One region of the Psychrobacter sp. CX97 genome, then DNA from elsewhere that is predicted to be linked to it. Evidence: predicted binding sites of a transcription regulator. Region 1 holds the regulator's gene; the other holds the start of a gene.
What was found. The regulator PhoB, encoded in region 1, activates phosphate uptake and scavenging genes when phosphate is short. The targets are predictions, from matches to a motif close to TGTCATNAANCTGTCATAA.

Region 2: a site for PhoB is predicted at 5,266-5,284, ahead of AC2SLL_RS02475 (inorganic phosphate transporter). Genes of this name have one in related genera too.

What each region holds. Positions count from the first base shown of each region.
Region 1 covers NZ_JBXYJE010000013.1:6,260-14,666, forward strand. Annotated here, with positions in the region: gene AC2SLL_RS10365 (DUF1287 domain-containing protein) at 1-576, shown strand, start outside; gene asd (archaetidylserine decarboxylase) at 626-1,525, opposite strand; gene dtd (D-aminoacyl-tRNA deacylase) at 1,931-2,368, shown strand; gene phoB (phosphate regulon transcriptional regulator PhoB) at 2,697-3,398, shown strand; gene phoR (phosphate regulon sensor histidine kinase PhoR) at 3,622-5,001, shown strand; gene AC2SLL_RS10390 (FKBP-type peptidyl-prolyl cis-trans isomerase) at 5,219-5,701, opposite strand; gene AC2SLL_RS10395 (M61 family metallopeptidase) at 6,051-7,928, shown strand; gene AC2SLL_RS10400 (AbiH family protein) at 8,131-8,407, opposite strand, start outside.
Region 2 covers NZ_JBXYJE010000002.1:244,171-252,577, forward strand. Annotated here, with positions in the region: gene AC2SLL_RS02460 (trimeric intracellular cation channel family protein) at 1-241, shown strand, start outside; gene recJ (single-stranded-DNA-specific exonuclease RecJ) at 295-2,100, opposite strand; gene AC2SLL_RS02470 (hypothetical protein) at 2,844-3,359, shown strand; gene AC2SLL_RS02475 (inorganic phosphate transporter) at 3,474-5,081, opposite strand; gene AC2SLL_RS02480 (ATPase) at 5,327-6,988, opposite strand; gene AC2SLL_RS02485 (FFLEELY motif protein) at 7,353-8,024, shown strand.

The DNA.
Region 1 (8,407 bases):
TTTAAGACGGTCGCTTTTATCAGTCTATTTGCCGTGTCTCAGATAGTCCAAGCAAGCGGTTTTTTGAGTAATGGTAATAAATTGGCAGAAGATGCCAAAAAACAAATTGGCGTAACCGTCAGTTACGACCCTGCGTATCGTCGTTTAGAATTTCCTCGCGGGGATGTGCCACAATCAACGGGCGTTTGCACAGATGTCGTCATACGAGCGTATCGCTTGCAAAATATCGATCTGCAACAATTGGTCAATTTTGATATGAAAAACAACTTTGCAGATTATCCCAATATTTGGGGATTAAATGGTACTGATAAGAATATTGACCATCGCCGTGTCCCCAACCTTGAAGTGTTTTTTGAACGAAATGGACAGACTTTAAGCACCACCGACCAATCCAGCTTTAAGGCAGGCGATATCGTCACTTGGCGTTTACCAAATAACAACTTGCCTCATATCGGCATCGTTTCAAACAAAAGCGCAAGCGATGGCACGCCTTTGATTATTCATAATATTGGAAGAGGCACACAAGAAGACAATGTACTGTTCCGTTTCCCGATTAAGGGGCATTATCGCTATTAGGCTCAAACAGTGTCAATAACCATGAATATGCTTCGATAAATGGTTTTGCTTATTGTGTTGATTGACTCTGTACTATACCCAATAGCTGACCCATTTTAACCACTGATCCATGTGCCAGATCTTGTTGCCATGTCACACCAGTTGACTTTGGCATAATTAAAATAGCCGTAGAACCTAAATAGAAACGACCCAGTTCCTTACCTTTTTTCAGTGATATATCGTGTGTTTGCATTTGAATGTCTTTACTACGCTTAATCTTACCAGTAGCCACTGTCTCAATACCAGCAACAATCATTGCGCCAACCAATACCACAACGGCACGACCATATTCAGTGTCAAAGATACACACTAAGCGCTCATTACGGGCAAATAAATCGGGTACGTTTGCAGCAGTCACATTATTCACAGAAAAAAGTGTGCCCGGCACATAGCGGGTTTCAATAAGCTTACCATCAAATGGCATGTGGACACGGTGGTAATTGCTTGGCGCCAGATACACTGTTGCAAAACTACCACCTTCATAATAATTACCAGACTCAAGTTTGGTATCCGCTATTAATTGACCCACATCATAATGACGCCCTTTCGCTTGTAACAGCTGATTGGATTCAATGTGTCCGATTTGAGAAATCATACCATCGGCAGGCGAGACAATACTCCCATTGGTGTCATCAATGGGGCGGGCATTATCATCTAATTCACGAGTGAAAAAATCGTTAAAACTGTCAAAGTCGCTTAAATTTTTGCGCCCATAGTCATCTAAAGTGATGCCGTAGGCTTTAGCAAAAGCCGTTACAAATGCCTTTTTAACCAGCGGACTTTGGCTTGAAGCCAGTTTGCCAGCAACTTCACTAAGCTTTTGCTGCGGCACCATGTGTTGCAACGTGGTAAAGAGAGTGTCTTTAGTAGCAACTTTTTTTAAGGTGTTTTTTATGTCAATATTTATCATAGTCATAAGTAAGTTTTTAGGTATTAATGAGTGTCACACTCAATGAATGGGGTAGAGAAAAGGAGGGTAAGACAATACAATAGGGTCAGAGTCATAATGGCAGAGCAATAGTAGCATAGTCAAAGCAATCTTAAACAGTTTTAGAGAACGTTATAAAAAGTTAATTTCACGGGTTATACTTTTTTGTAATTTACAGCTTTTAGTTCACAGTTTTAACCAAAAAGCTAATGTCTACCCTCGGTTGCCCTCTACCGTCTTTCATTGTTTCTCTAGACAACTTTGATGGTAATTCGCTTGATTTATAAGATAAAGTTTATCATGATTTGATGACTATGAAACTTAGATGACGGTTTTATAGGCCTATTAATTAAGTGTTTTTTTAAAGTATATTGTAAGGTAGGGCGAATGAAAGCATTAATACAGCGAGTAACTCAGGCGAGTGTGCAAGTAGATGGCGACATGATAGGGCATATTGAGCAGGGTATATTGGCTTATATTGGTATTGGCCATAATGATAGCGTCGACACTGCTAAAAAGTTAATCGATAAAATATTGACCTATCGCATTTTTGAGAATAAAGAGGGCAAACTTGACAAAAATGTGCAACAAGTTGACGGAGGCTTGCTATTGGTGTCGCAGTTTACTGTGATGGCAAAAACAGACAAAGGGCGTCGTCCCGATTTTGGCGGTGCAATGAAACCTGCTGATGCCGAGGCTTTATTTAGTGAGTTGGTGGCATATGCTCAAGCCCAGTATCAGAACGTCGCCACTGGGCAATTTGGTGCATTTATGCAGGTAAAATCCACCAATGACGGTCCGATAAATTTCATATTAGAGATTTAAAAGTGAAGTAGCTGCTGTGTCAGCATAGATCATCTTATACACAATGCTATTAAAGTACATTAAAGTAACTTTACCCATTAAACAATAAGCGACTTTGACTCTTCAATAGGACAAAAATCATAAAAAGTATTCATTAAAAGTAACTATACTTACCTTTTGTCATCTCACTGTCATATTTCTACGTTGTAATATAACCGTAATATTTCAGTCATCAAATTGGCTTTGGTCACTTTAACTCGTCGGTTTTAAACTCGCTATTAAACAAGTTAGTTTAAACCAGCGATTTTACAGACTGCGCAATCTGAGATGCTTTTAAGGGGTATTTTAAATGAATAATGAAACCGTATTAGTGGTTGAGGATGAACCAGCCATTCGTGAAATGATAGTTACCACGCTTGAGATGGCGGGGTTTGAATGTCTGCAAGCAGAAGATGTCAGTGAAGCACACCATCAGGTAGTGGATCATCGCCCTGCTATCATCTTACTGGATTGGATGTTACCAGGGGGGCAATCTGGCATTGATTTTTGTCGTCGATTAAAAAAGGATGACTTACTATCAGAGATTCCCGTCATTATGTTAACCGCAAAAGGTGAAGAAGATAATAAAGTCCAAGGTCTTGACGCTGGGGCAGATGATTATATTACTAAACCTTTTTCAACGCGTGAACTGATATCTCGAATTAAGGCAGTACTGCGCCGTAGCAGTGCCTTATCGGGTGATAAACCCATTGAGGCTGAAGGGTTGAGCCTTGATCCAGTAAGTCAGCGAGTAACAGCTGATGGCACACCAGTAGAAATAGGACCTACTGAATACCGTTTACTCGCCTTTTTTATGAGTCATCCTGAACGTGCTTATACACGAACCCAACTTTTAGACCAAGTATGGGGTGGTAATGTGTATGTGGAAGACCGCACAATTGATGTTCATATTAGACGTTTGCGTAAGGTGCTACAGCCACATGACTATGCGGGGTTTATTCAAACGGTACGCGGTACGGGTTATCGCTTCTCAACAAAAATTCATGGCTAGTCAGTAGTTAGTTAGCGTCATTGGTCAATGGATGTTAGTAGCTGGGGCATGGCTTAGTAACGTGGCCTATTAATAGGGCTTTTCAATATGCACTCTCTACCGGTATTTTTGATAGGCACAGCCAAGTAGCTTGAGACTGAAGTGGCTGTATTGATTTAGCGGTTTTTGTTTGAAAATAACAAAAGTGTATTTTAAAAGCCAAAGATGTGAAGTTGAGAGTGTTATGAGTCAACAGCCTGAGCGGGTCGAAACAACGAAAAGAGAGAGTAGAAAGGCGTCTTTTGCTTTAACGCCTAATGCATCCACATTGTTTTGGGCAGATTTTAAGTGGCTACTGACTTGGGTAATCATTGGCGGTATATCTGGATGGTATCTAAACTCTCTTGCTTGGGGCATCGTTGCTGGTATGCTCTGCTTTTATATTTGGCGTGCCTATGCTATGGAGCAATTTTATAAATGGCTTAGTGGCTCATTGACGCTCCCCCCACCTGATTTTTCAGGTAGTCTCTCTTTTGCTGCTAGTCAATTGTACGAAAGTAAAAAGCAGGAGCAGATTACCCATCAAAAAATGATGGGGTTGGTCAAAAAAATACGCAGTTCGCTATTAGCTCTGCAAGATACAGTGATATTACTAGATAGCAATGACAGGCTTGAGTGGTGGAATCAGGCTGCTGAAAACTTGCTTGAGTTACGTTCTGAGGATCAGGGGCGTAATATTCTTGAACTCATCAAAATTCCCGAGTTCCATGATTACTATACTACCGTTACCTCGCCAAATGAGGGGATTAGATTAACCTCGTGGCGAGATTCCACTCGGTTCTTACAGTGTGAGGTTACTCACTTTGGTAGTGAGAAGCTGCTAATTATATATGACGTAACCCGTTTGCAGCATCTGGAGCAAATGCGTAAAGACTTTGTGGGTAATGTCTCGCATGAGCTACGTACACCGCTTACAGTACTTATGGGTTACATTGAAACTTTCTCAGATCAGCCAGACTTAGATCCAAAGTGGCGCCGTGGATTTAAATTAATGACTCAGCAAACTCGGCGCATGAATAGTATTATTAATGATTTACTGCTGCTTTCACGCTTAGAGAATGAAGAGATATCTAGTGAAGCCTGTGTAGATATTCCCCGTCTATTAACTCATATTTTCGATGATGCCCAAGTATACAATAGAGAGTATGGTCATTTAATTGACTTACATATCGATTCTCAAAAAAACCTCTATGGTTCAGAGACTTATCTGAATAGTGCATTATTAAATTTAGTGACCAATGCCATTAAATATACCCCTAAAGGCGGCGAGATTAGCATTTCGTGGCAAGAGGTTAAAGGGGGATGTCTGTTTTCAGTAAGTGATAATGGTATTGGTATTGCCGAAGAGCATATTGAACGCTTAACAGAGCGTTTTTACCGAGTAGATAGTGGTCGTAGCAGAGCCACAGGGGGCACAGGTTTAGGTTTAGCCATTGTTAAACATGTGCTGTATCAACATGGGGCAAAGTTGACTATTGAATCGACATTAAATAAAGGCTCAACTTTCCATGCCTTTTTTCCAGAAGAGCGGGTTTGCGGTGAGAGCATTACTAATTCGCAGTAACGCTATAAACATTCAGTAAAACGTATTAAACCGTACCAACGTTAAGCTTCATCAGCCCTAAGCGTAACAAAGATAAAAATACAAAGACCTAAAAAGAGCCCATCCAAGTAGGACGGGCTCATCTTTATTTAACATATATCTTATAGGGTTTCATGCTTATATCTTCATATCAATGCGTCAGCTTTTACTGGCAGTGGGCTGAGGATTGGTATGGAAATTAGTGTTGAACGCCACCAGCACCATGTACATGACCATGGTTTAATTCGTCTTCAGTGGCTGCACGCACTTCAACGATTTCTACGTCAAAGCTAAGGGTTTTGCCAGCTAATGGATGGTTTGCATCAACCGTTACCGTTTCTTCATTGACATCAGTAACGGTTACTAGCATCACTTGACCTTCAGCTTCTGATTGGAACTGCATGCCAGGTTGGATATCGTCAACACCTTGGAAGTTTGAACGTGGCACTTTTTGTACCGCTTGTTCTTGGTATTCGCCATAAGCATCAGCAGGCGCGATAACGGCAGTTAATGATTCGCCAGCAGACTTCCCTTCAAGCTCTTTTTCAAGACCGGGAATGATATTGCCATGGCCATGAAGGTAGGCTAGAGGCTCGCCCTGCGACTGGTCGATAACATTGCCTTGGTCGTCTTTGAGTGTGTAGTTGAAACGTACTGCCGTATCTTTTGCAATTGTTGTCATAAAAAATCCTAGATTATAAGAGTTCGGTAAATCATTAAAAAAACACAATAAGTAAGGGTTCACACACGCACTGCCATACCTTTTTTATTGCCTTGTTTAGTAGATTGTGATGCAGGTTAACGGTTTCAAGTCTAATTTTCAATAAAATTTAAAAAATGTTGAGTTTTTTAAGAGAATGAATAAGTCATTGTTTAGTTAACATTGAATGAGAAAGACATTTAGCCGTATTAGATAAGTTGCACTTTACCGAATGTGGACTTACTATAAATACAGCCTCTAAGTTACCCCTAAGTTATTTAAGCCTTTTTAACTTAACAAATAAACATAACATTTATATGAATCAAACCTTATGATAACCTCTAATAAAACATTAGCTCACACCCAACCGATGAGCTATCGTTTCGACTTTACTCGATTTACCCAACATCTGGTCGATGTCACCTTAACGTTCGTCGCTCATAAAGACGCACCAACCTTATGGTTGCCTGCTTGGATACCGGGCAGTTACTTAATGCGTGAGTTTGCACGCAATATCACTGCTGTGCATTATCAAACTTATGAGGACGATAAAGCTCAAAGTGGCAATATGATGCGAGCGAGCAAACTTAGCAAAAACGAGTGGCAGTTATCGGAACTAAAGTCAGGAGAGACCGTTAAGGTCACTTATGAAGTCTACTGCTATGACTTATCGGTGCGCACCGCTTATGTCGATCAACAGCGCTTGTATGGCAACTTTACCTCACTTGCGCTAGCGGTAGAAGGGCTAGAGGATTTGCAAGTTAACGTTACATTAAGTGTTCCTCAAGCTTTCTATGACTTACAACATGATAGTGACAATCAAAAACAAGTCAAAATCGCTTGTGGACTAAAACATACTCATATCCATAACGACGCCCAATATTATTACCATCTTGAAGCCGATAATTATGCCGAGTTAATTGACTATCCATTTGAGATAGCCCCACAAGACGAGTTTGATTTCATCATACACGATGACAGTCACAACACCATTGCCCATCGTTTTTATATTGCAGGTAAGCACACAGCCAATATGGGCAGACTGCAACAAGATGTGAACCACATCTGCCAAACCTATCTAAATTGGCTAGGTGATGCCCCTTTTAAAGACTACACCTTTATGACCTATGCCAGTGGCAACGACTATGGCGGGTTAGAACACATTAACTCCACCAGCCTTGTCACCCCACGTAGCGACCTGCCAACGCAACAAGAAGCCGATGAACCTAGCGAAGCGTATCAGCGCTTTTTAGGCTTATGTAGTCATGAATATTTTCACTCATGGTGGGTAAAAACCGTTCGCCCTGATGTTATGCTTGACGTGGACTTACGCCGTGAGGCTTACACGCCACTACTTTGGGTATTTGAAGGCTTTACGTCATACATTGACGACTTTATGCTACAAGCCTCAGGCGTGGTCAACAAAGACAGCTATCTTAAATTGTTGGGCGCACAGATTAACCGCTACACCCAAACTCACGGACGTCACCTGCAGAGCGTCGCAGAATCCAGCTTTGATGCGTGGATTAAGCTATACCGAGCCGATGAAAACACCGGTAACGCAGGCATTAGCTATTACAATAAAGGGGCACTTGTTGCCTTATGTTTAGACCTTACCTTAATGTCAGAAAGCGGTGGAAAATATCGTATATTCGATGTGGTCAAAGCCTTCTATGCCAAAGCTAAAGCTGAAAACATCAACCGCATCGGTATGAACAATGACAATCTTGAAGCGGTCATTGGCCAGTTTATCGACAAACAAATATGGCAAGACTTCAAAGCCCGTTATGTTGACGGCGTAGAAGAGTTACCACTCAAGCAGCTACTTGAGGCCAATGGCGTTAGTCTCAGCGTTGACGATAAAGACAACACCTTAGCGTGGGGTATTGCCGTTACCGAAACCTCAGAGGGGCTAAAAGTCAATAAAGTATTGCGCGATAGCGTGGCAAGTGAAGCAGGGCTATCAGCGAAAGACATCATAGTTGCGATTGACGGTGTTAAAGCGACCAAAAAACAACTACAAAGCGTTGCAGAGTCAACTCTTGAAGCTATTGAGTGTCATGCGTTCCGCCGTGATGAGCTAATGCTCTTTACTGTGACCAATAAAACCCAATCAGGTATCACCGCCAATCCTAGTTTAGACAAAGTGAGTTTGAGCTTAAACGAGTCAGGGTATGAGCAATGGTTGACGCCTAGTTTTCTGAAGTAGTTTGGTAAAGTAGTTTCAGTTGGTGGAGCTAATCCAGCTTTTTCGCTTGTATCTGCCCGTCTGTGTGGGGCAGTGTCTAAGGCCAGATGCGTTCCTGTTATCTCGAGACCCCCTCTAGCCCAAGTCACTGCACCTACACAGACGGGCAGGATACCGCTTCAATCTGGGCTAAACGACCTTGTTATGACAAATAATAGGAGTTTTAAAAAATCCGTTTTCCCTCAAAGCCATAACTTTGCTTTCTTTTCTCAATAGGGTCGTTAATTGTACTGGAAAAATTACTTAAACTATCAGAGTAACCTTCTTCAAAGTTCAATTTATATATGTTTGGCATTTTAATAAACTCTAACCACTCATTCTTCATCCATGAAAGAATAACTTCTTTCCCTAAAATATGAATCAAGTTAGCTAGTTGTTGGTCTGGAGTACTATAATAATATATGACAACTCGAATCGATGGCTTTTCAGCTTTATTGAAT
Region 2 (8,407 bases), on a different contig from region 1:
CACTATCATTGTAGGTGGTATTATTCGAGATATGATTTGTAATGAAATCCCACTGGTGCTACAGCATGAAATATACATAACTCCAGCATTACTAGGGGGTAGCCTATATTTCATACTACCAACGTTTGGTATTAGTCAATGGATAGTTGAAATAACGACCATGCTGACAATTTTCATCATTCGCTCACTTGCTATCCGATACGAATGGAAATTTCCAGATATTGAACTTTACAGCAAATAGACTTAAATTTCGGTGAATCAGCAACTTATTAGACCTACAACTTTTAGAATAAGCTATGATGGTTTAATCAATGACAAATCTTTAATCATCAACTGGATATTTTGATTGCCATTCCACTCATTGATATCTAACTCAAACAATACATGTACTTGCTCAGCCTTGTAATCCCAAACTTGGGGGTCAAAATTAAACCAAATTGCATCAATTGGGTACTGAACCCCTGGATATTTAAGCGATAGTTTTAAATGCTTATCTTTTAAAACCTTAAATTGAACAACCTCAAATATCCCATCAAACTGTGGTGGCACAAACCCGTGACCCCAAATATTTGTATTATTAAGAGCCTCTACAAATTGCAAGCTAAAATCATTAGCTAAAAGCTGACCATCCGTGAAGCTCTCCTCTTCAAATACTGTCTCATCGATTGTATCCATTAAATGGCAAAACGCTTGCATAAAGGGTTTGTAGTTACCTTTTTTTAGGGTTAATCCAGCTGCCATAGCATGCCCACCAAAGTGACTAATTAACTCAGGCTTATTTTCAGCAATCGCTTCAATCGCATCACGAATGTGAATGCCAGGTATAGACCGTGCAGAGCCTTTAATTAAATCCTCATCACCTAGCTTATTGCTGTCCGCTGGCGCAAACACAATAGAAGGCCGGTAGTAAGTTTCTTTCAACCGACCTGCGACAATACCTATCACGCCTTGATGCCAGTCATCCTGATATAGCACAATGCCACGAGAGCTGACCTTATCTTGCTCTATTTTAGGAAAAACACCGCTATCTTGGACCTCACTATCCATCACCGTGTCTGTCAGTTGTAACTGATTCAGTATGTCATCTGCTTGCTCACGCATCGTACTTTCTACACGGCGACGCTCTTTATTTAGATGGTCTAATTCATAAGCTAAGCGTTGAGCATCCGCCCAATCCTCAGCCATTAAACACTCGATACCGATACGCATATTATCCATGCGACCCGCAGCATTAATACGTGGACCAATTACAAAGCCGAAGTCTTGCACTGTCATTTTCTTATGATCACGGCCTGCTAACTCTAATATGGCTAAAATACCTAATGAGCATTGCCCAGACCTAATCGCTTTTAGGCCATGGTGTACTAAAGTACGGTTGTTATGATCAAGCACACCAACATCAGCAATCGTACCAAGTGCCACTAAGTCTAAGTATTGGCTCACTTGCACTGATAATTTATCATTATCACGGCGATGTTTTGACAAGCGTCCAAGCAGATAAAAAGCTACACCAACACCTACTAAAGCCTTACTATCAAAGTTACAAGTTAATTGATTTGGATTAACGACAGCATCAGCTTCTGGTGTTGGTTTAGTGGTTAAATGATGGTCTGTAATGATAACCGTTATGCCATTTTCTTTGGCTTTGTTAACCCCTTCATGACTAGAAATGCCATTATCGACGGTAACGATGACGTCTGGTTGATAGGTATCAATACCAAGCTGGACAATTTCAGGTGTCAATCCGTAGCCATACTTAAATCTATCTGGCACAATATACTGCACATTTGCTCCCGTGTCGCCCAACACTTTCATCATCAAGGCTGTGCTAGTTGCCCCATCGCAATCAAAGTCGCCAACTATTAATATGCGCTTATTGGTATCAATGGCCTCATCGAGTAATAACATGGCCTTGTCAATATCATATAGGTCACTGGCAGATAGCAATGTAGACAATGAATAATTAAGCTCGTTGGCTGTGCGGATACCACGGGCAATAAACAGCCGAGTCAATGTTGCTGACTGCTCATATAGAGGTAATAAGGTAGGGGGTAGGTCTTCAGGCAATTTACCTGTGAATCGGGGGGTTAAATTTAGCATCATACTATTGTACTTAGCTTAAGTGGAATTTGAAAGTTTTGAATACTATAAACTGAGGCAAGGCTATATTTGTAGGACTGAGTGTTGTCTTTCATTATGATAAAACTAATATCAGTTACCAGACTACTATTACCAGACTAATAGATGAACAGATCTTAGGTTAAAATACTTTAGAGATAAAAAGGTTAGCTTAGAATCCATTCAATAAATACGTTTTTGCAAAGATAACCTTATTCACTAATCATCTTTCTCTCCGAAATTGTATATCTTTAACTCATAAACTCATGCAAAAAAATAACCTATGCGTATTTTAGAATAAATTAAAATGGATAATCTTGAATATCTTAGCACTTGTGTAATTTGTTTAAGCCTTTTGTTTAATCATAATGTTAATATATATGCCTTTAATACGTTTTTTGGTCAAAATTAATACAAACCACCTATTGAGCATTATTCCCCTAGTATTAAAATAGAGCTATATAACATAAATTAAGCAAGTTAATTAATGAGTATCTTATTAATTTAATTAATAATACCAATTGTATGTAGTTAAGCTTATGATTTAAAAATTTGAGTTATGAGTTAACATTGTTGAGCAAGTTACTCAATTAAATAGACGTAGTTAATGATTGCACTTATGTAATGATTGCACTTATGTAATGATTGCACTTAAGTATAGCCACTCTACTATAATAAGTAATAAGTCAGTTAAACCCCTATAAACCTACCCTATAAGGATATGTATGAAAACAACTCCAGATATACAAAAACTACCTGAAACTATTGATCCAGATCTGAACCTTGAGAAAATTAAAAAAGAGTGTGAGGCACTTGTAAAAAAACGTGCAAAGTTGTCCGCTGGTGTGGCCATTGTCCCTGTTCCTTTTTTTGATGTTGCAGTTGATGCAGGCATGTTAACTCAACTTTTACCTCAGATTAGTGAGCGTTTTGGATTGATTTCTGAACGAAATACTGCCATTGATTTAGAGTCAAAAGATGTTCATTGGAGTGAAGTTAAAGATCGGGCTATTGATTTTGCAGGATTAATGGCAACTCGTGGTGTAGTCAAAAAGACCGTACAAAACTTCGGTGGTCGTATAGTGGCAAAACAAGTGACTAAGTTTATCCCCTTAGGCGGTCAGATGGTTGCGGCAACCATGGGCTATATGATATTCAAAAAAATAGCCACAGATCACATTAACGAGTGTTATCGATTGGCTAAAAAGATTCAGCAAAACCAGCATGGTCGCAATGTGTAAAACTTACATTTTGGATGCCTCTTAGGTATTTTAGACAAAAATCCCGCATTTTCATGCGGGATTTTTTTTAACTGAATATTTTATGCTTAGCTTCTTAAACCAAACACTTTATACTTAAAAGACTTGGATCAAAATTAGATAACTTATCATAGACATTGCTGCTGCCGCTGGTAGCGTAATAATCCATGCGAGCCCAATTGGCTTCATCAGTGCCCAGTTTGTATCTTTATTGACAATACCAATGCCTAATACCGCACCCACTAACACATGAGTGCTTGATACCGGAAGACCAAGCATAGACGCTCCCATAACCACAGCAGCTGCAGATAGTTCTGCCGAAAACCCAGAAGCGGGATGCATCTTAGCGAGGTTTGTACCAACCGTTTGAATGACCTCTTTACCAATAAACCATAAACCGACGATCAACGCCACGCCGAAGGTAATCATAACGGCACTAGGAACAGCAGCTTCACTTGAGATAGTATTGGTACGGATAACATCCATAATAGCGGCAAATGGACCTACAGCATTCGCAATATCGTTAGCACCATGGCTAAATGCAAACCCTGCTGCAGTGAAAACTTGCATCCAACTAAATAGTACAAAAGTTGCGCGGGTTAAGTCTTGTTTTTGTTTACCTTTAATACTCTTGGCATAAATGAAAATGGTTAACCAAATTAATGCGCCAACCATAATAATAATCAAAAAGCTATGCAATGTTGATAAAGACATATCGACATTCTTGAGCCCTTTGAAGACTACCATTGCAGTCATAACCATGCCACCAAGTGCGGCAACTAAAGGCACCCAGTTACGCAGAGCTTTCAGCATATCCAGTTCTTTGCGTTCATTTTCAATAATAAAAAGATCTTGGTAGTAGTCAGTTTCTAAATCTTCTTTTTCTGTATCTTCATCTTTATAAATCTCTTGATCACGAACCATAGCAGATGTATATGAAAGCTGTAGAGATTCAGACAACTGACTGACAAACTCCTTATGACGCTTCTTAAGAGCTTTCTTGGCGGTTTTAAGCTCTTTTAATCGCTGTTCTGCACGATCGTTGTAAGCCAAAATATTTAATTTTATTTGACCATACAATACATAGGCTAATAGCCCACCAAGTACAGGAGATAACACCCATGATATGGCTATATGCCCCACTGCTTCCCATTGAACCGTTGACAGTGCCACTTCCGTGCCACCAATTTGAATCCCCATAATGATTGAACTACCGACAACACCGCCAATAATAGAATGGGTAGTAGAAACAGGTAGACCTTTTTTTGAGGCAAATAATAGCCAGAATGCAGCTGCTATCAATGCTGATAACATGACATAAATAAATTGGTTTGCGGAAACAGGAAGACCATCAAGATTTACAATGCCTTTACGGATAGTATCCGTGACTTCGCCGCCGGCAATGATAGCCCCAGATACCTCAAATATTGCAGCAACAGCCAAGGCTTGTGGGATAGTTAATGTACCTGCTCCGACGGAGGTGCCAAATGAGTTGGCAACATCATTTCCGCCTATATTAAACGCCATGAATATACCAAAGAGGGTGGCCACCAGAAAAAGGGTTGTTTGATGATGGTTGGTATAGGTTACACCCCACTTTAGAAAATAAGCAGTTACGGCTATGAGTAATAAACCAAAAAACCAATTGGCTCTTACTGAACCTTTAAAACTGGGCGCTTTTGGGTTAGATGACTTTGGAAGCATAATAGTCTGTTAGCCAAATCAGTGTGAATAAAATAAAACCCCGTACTTTATATAAGCCACGGGGTTCCAGCAAACTTGGGAAATTCCTTTTAGTTTGGTCAATAAGCGAATCAACAGCTTTATTCTTCTTTTTAGAATATTATATATGGCTGCGATTTACATTTTGACTAAGAGTGACATCCTTTGTCATAGTTATGTCATAATTATACTACCCTCTGATATAACTTGAAACAATATTTTTAGATTTATGTATTAACCACCCTCTCTAACTGCTTTATGGCATGATCTAGCACGGCCAAACGGGCAGTACGTTTGTCATTGGTCGCCACGACATGCCAAGGCGCATATTTGGTGTTGGTCAATGCCAACATATCCGCTGCGGCTTGTACGTAATCATGCCATTTATCGCGATTTCGCCAATCATCATCAGTGAGCTTGAACTGTTTATGTGGTGTCTCTTTTCTTTCTTCAAAGCGCTCGAGTTGCTCTTGTTTATCTATAGCTAACCAATATTTGATAATAATGGTGCCTTTATCGGCAAGGTCTCGCTCCATACGGTTAATTTCTTCATAAGCCCTTTGCCATGCAGCTTCACTGGCAAAACCTTCAATCCGCTCTACAAGTACTCTACCGTACCAAGTTCTATCAAATATCGCCACGCGACTTAAACGCTCCTCTTTCATGGATGGTTGAAACTGAGGTAATCTATTCCAAAACCGCCATAAAAAAGGATATTGCAGTTCAATTTGTGTCGGTGCTGAAATGTTATAAATTTGATATTCTCGTGGATCTAGTGGTGATACTAAACGTTTAATAGACCCACCTTTACCTGCAGCATCCATGCCTTCGAAAGCAAAAATAACGTGATGATTATTACCCGTATTTTTACAACTTTTACCTTCCTTATTATTTTGTGAATTGCGGGCACGCAACAGCTCAGCAATACGCGCTTGTTTCTTTGCAAGCGCTTGATGATAGTCCGATTTATCCATATCAGGATCATCTATATCTGTTAGTTTGTCTGGTACATCTTTCCATGAAAAAGCGGCGTTAATATTTCTCACAACCCCTTGCCCTAATGCATGGAGGCTATCTTTTTGCTGGCTACTCACTAACGCTGCTTGTGTCGCATGTAGCACTTCATGACAAAACTGAACGCTCGCTTCATGGTTATGTGCCTTATGGTGCTTTTTGTTTTTAGATTTTTCATCACTTCGGTCATTACTACCGTCAATAATTAGCCAATCGGACTGTTGACTGAGTATAATCTTGGCAATATCATTAAAACGCTTTACCATCTTTTTATCTTGCCAATCCATATGGTAAAGCCAAGTTGGGTCTTTTAAGTTATCTTTCAGTCGTTGTTGCAAGGTTTCTTCATCAATATGAAACCAACATTTTAAAATCTTTGTATGATTGGCTTTTAAGTCTGCTTCAAACTCCGCCAGTACTTGTAACTGTTCTTTTAAAAAGTATTCCCAGCTCTCTTCGCCGTTTTCTGTTTTATTTTTATCATGTTTCATGCATGTCAAAGCACCTGTTATCAAATCCGCATACCAATTGCCAAAGTATGCGGTAATGTTCCCATGTCTTGGTAACTTAGAAACATGGGCCTGCCAAACTGGCTCATACAATGCAGGTTTTAAGCCAATCGTTGCCTCCACATTAAACAATCTTGGATCAACCCATTGTCTAAGCTGAGTAACCGCTGCGCCTTTCCCAGAAAGCTCCATACCGTTTATTAGTACTAATAAACCTGTCGCTTGGCCAACTTGTCTTGTTTCTCGGAGCGCATACTGGGCTTTAACAAGCTCAAACCTTAGCTCATCTTCACTCATGTGAAACTGACTTAACGGATCAGCATCTATCTCAATTGACTTATGCTCTTCCTGATTTGTTTTAGACATCCTATTTTCCTTTTTTAGGTTTTATTATTATTTTAAGTGATTAGACTATAGAAGATATTCATAAGATTAGCGTTCTTAACATCATATCGGAAATTACGCTTCGAGACCGCTTAATCTACCGCTGAAACTAAATGTCAGCATATAAGATAGATTGGACATGTCATTTAATGTATTGTGCAAATAGTAGACATGCTTATTTTTAGCAATACCAGTGTTTAAATAATTCGTAAAGTATTATTAAAGCGTCAAATAGCCTGTCTTACCTCAATGTTTATGCAAATCATCATGCCATAAAAAGATAACAAACAAATCATTTATACATGAATAAAAATCAAATTTACACAAATAAAACGACAGAGGTGTTATGTCTGCTTTATCTAATTTAAGTACTTATATAGAAGAATACAAACAATTGCCCCATCATAGCAACCCTGAACTTGCTATAAAACTTGAACAGGTTCAATCATGGCAAAAAGATCGCATCCGTAAAACCCATGCTAAGCTTTTTTCAGAGCGAAAGAATCAACCGATGGCAGATTACTTTTTAGAGCATCTATATGGCGGTGATACGCTGAAAGAGCTAACTGAGCAACTTGAGCGCATTGTGCCCAAAGCGCAAAAACTTGAAAAGTATGCACCATCATCAGCACTTGAAACGGGTGTTTTGGGAATTAGAACGGCAATAACGTCAACTAAGCTTGACCTGAATATTGCTAAATGGCTTTTAGACAACAATCTTGAAGTCAATGAACAGAACATGCTGACAGCATATCAAACAGTTGACGAACCACAAGCAAGACGTGAACAAATCCGAGACTTAAAAGATGTCTGCTATCGCACAGATAAATACCTCAGTTCATTTGTACTGCAACAAGCCTTTAAACTGACCAAAAAGAAAGCCTATCAATATAATTTGCATAGCCTATATGATTTTATTGCAGCAGGATTTGCAGCGATGAAACCGCTCAAAAGTGTGGGGCATTTTATTGAACCATTTTGTGAGCGTGAACTTGAGATAATAGATGAGGTTCATTAAACTAGCACTACTAAGCGCAAACTTTAAAATAGATTGCCAAAAAAGGGCCCTTCTATATTTAATGCCCATGATCGTTTGACACTATACAATCTTTTGACACTATACAAATAGTCGCTTTTTTTAATTATTTGTTAGAATGTTGTTATTCATTACCCATTAATACAATAACACCAAATCAATCGATTTGGTGTATCATAGTATCTATCATAAAAGCCAACAACATAAGCCAAGTGATACCGTCTCGCTTTCGCTAAGATCATTAAAAATCTAAACAAACTTAGCAACATCCTCATTTAGACTTTGAGAGTAAAATCTGAGGGTGGAAAAGATAAATGATCGTCAAACTCTCATGATTTCGCAGAAAATAGTGGCATATTAGCTAG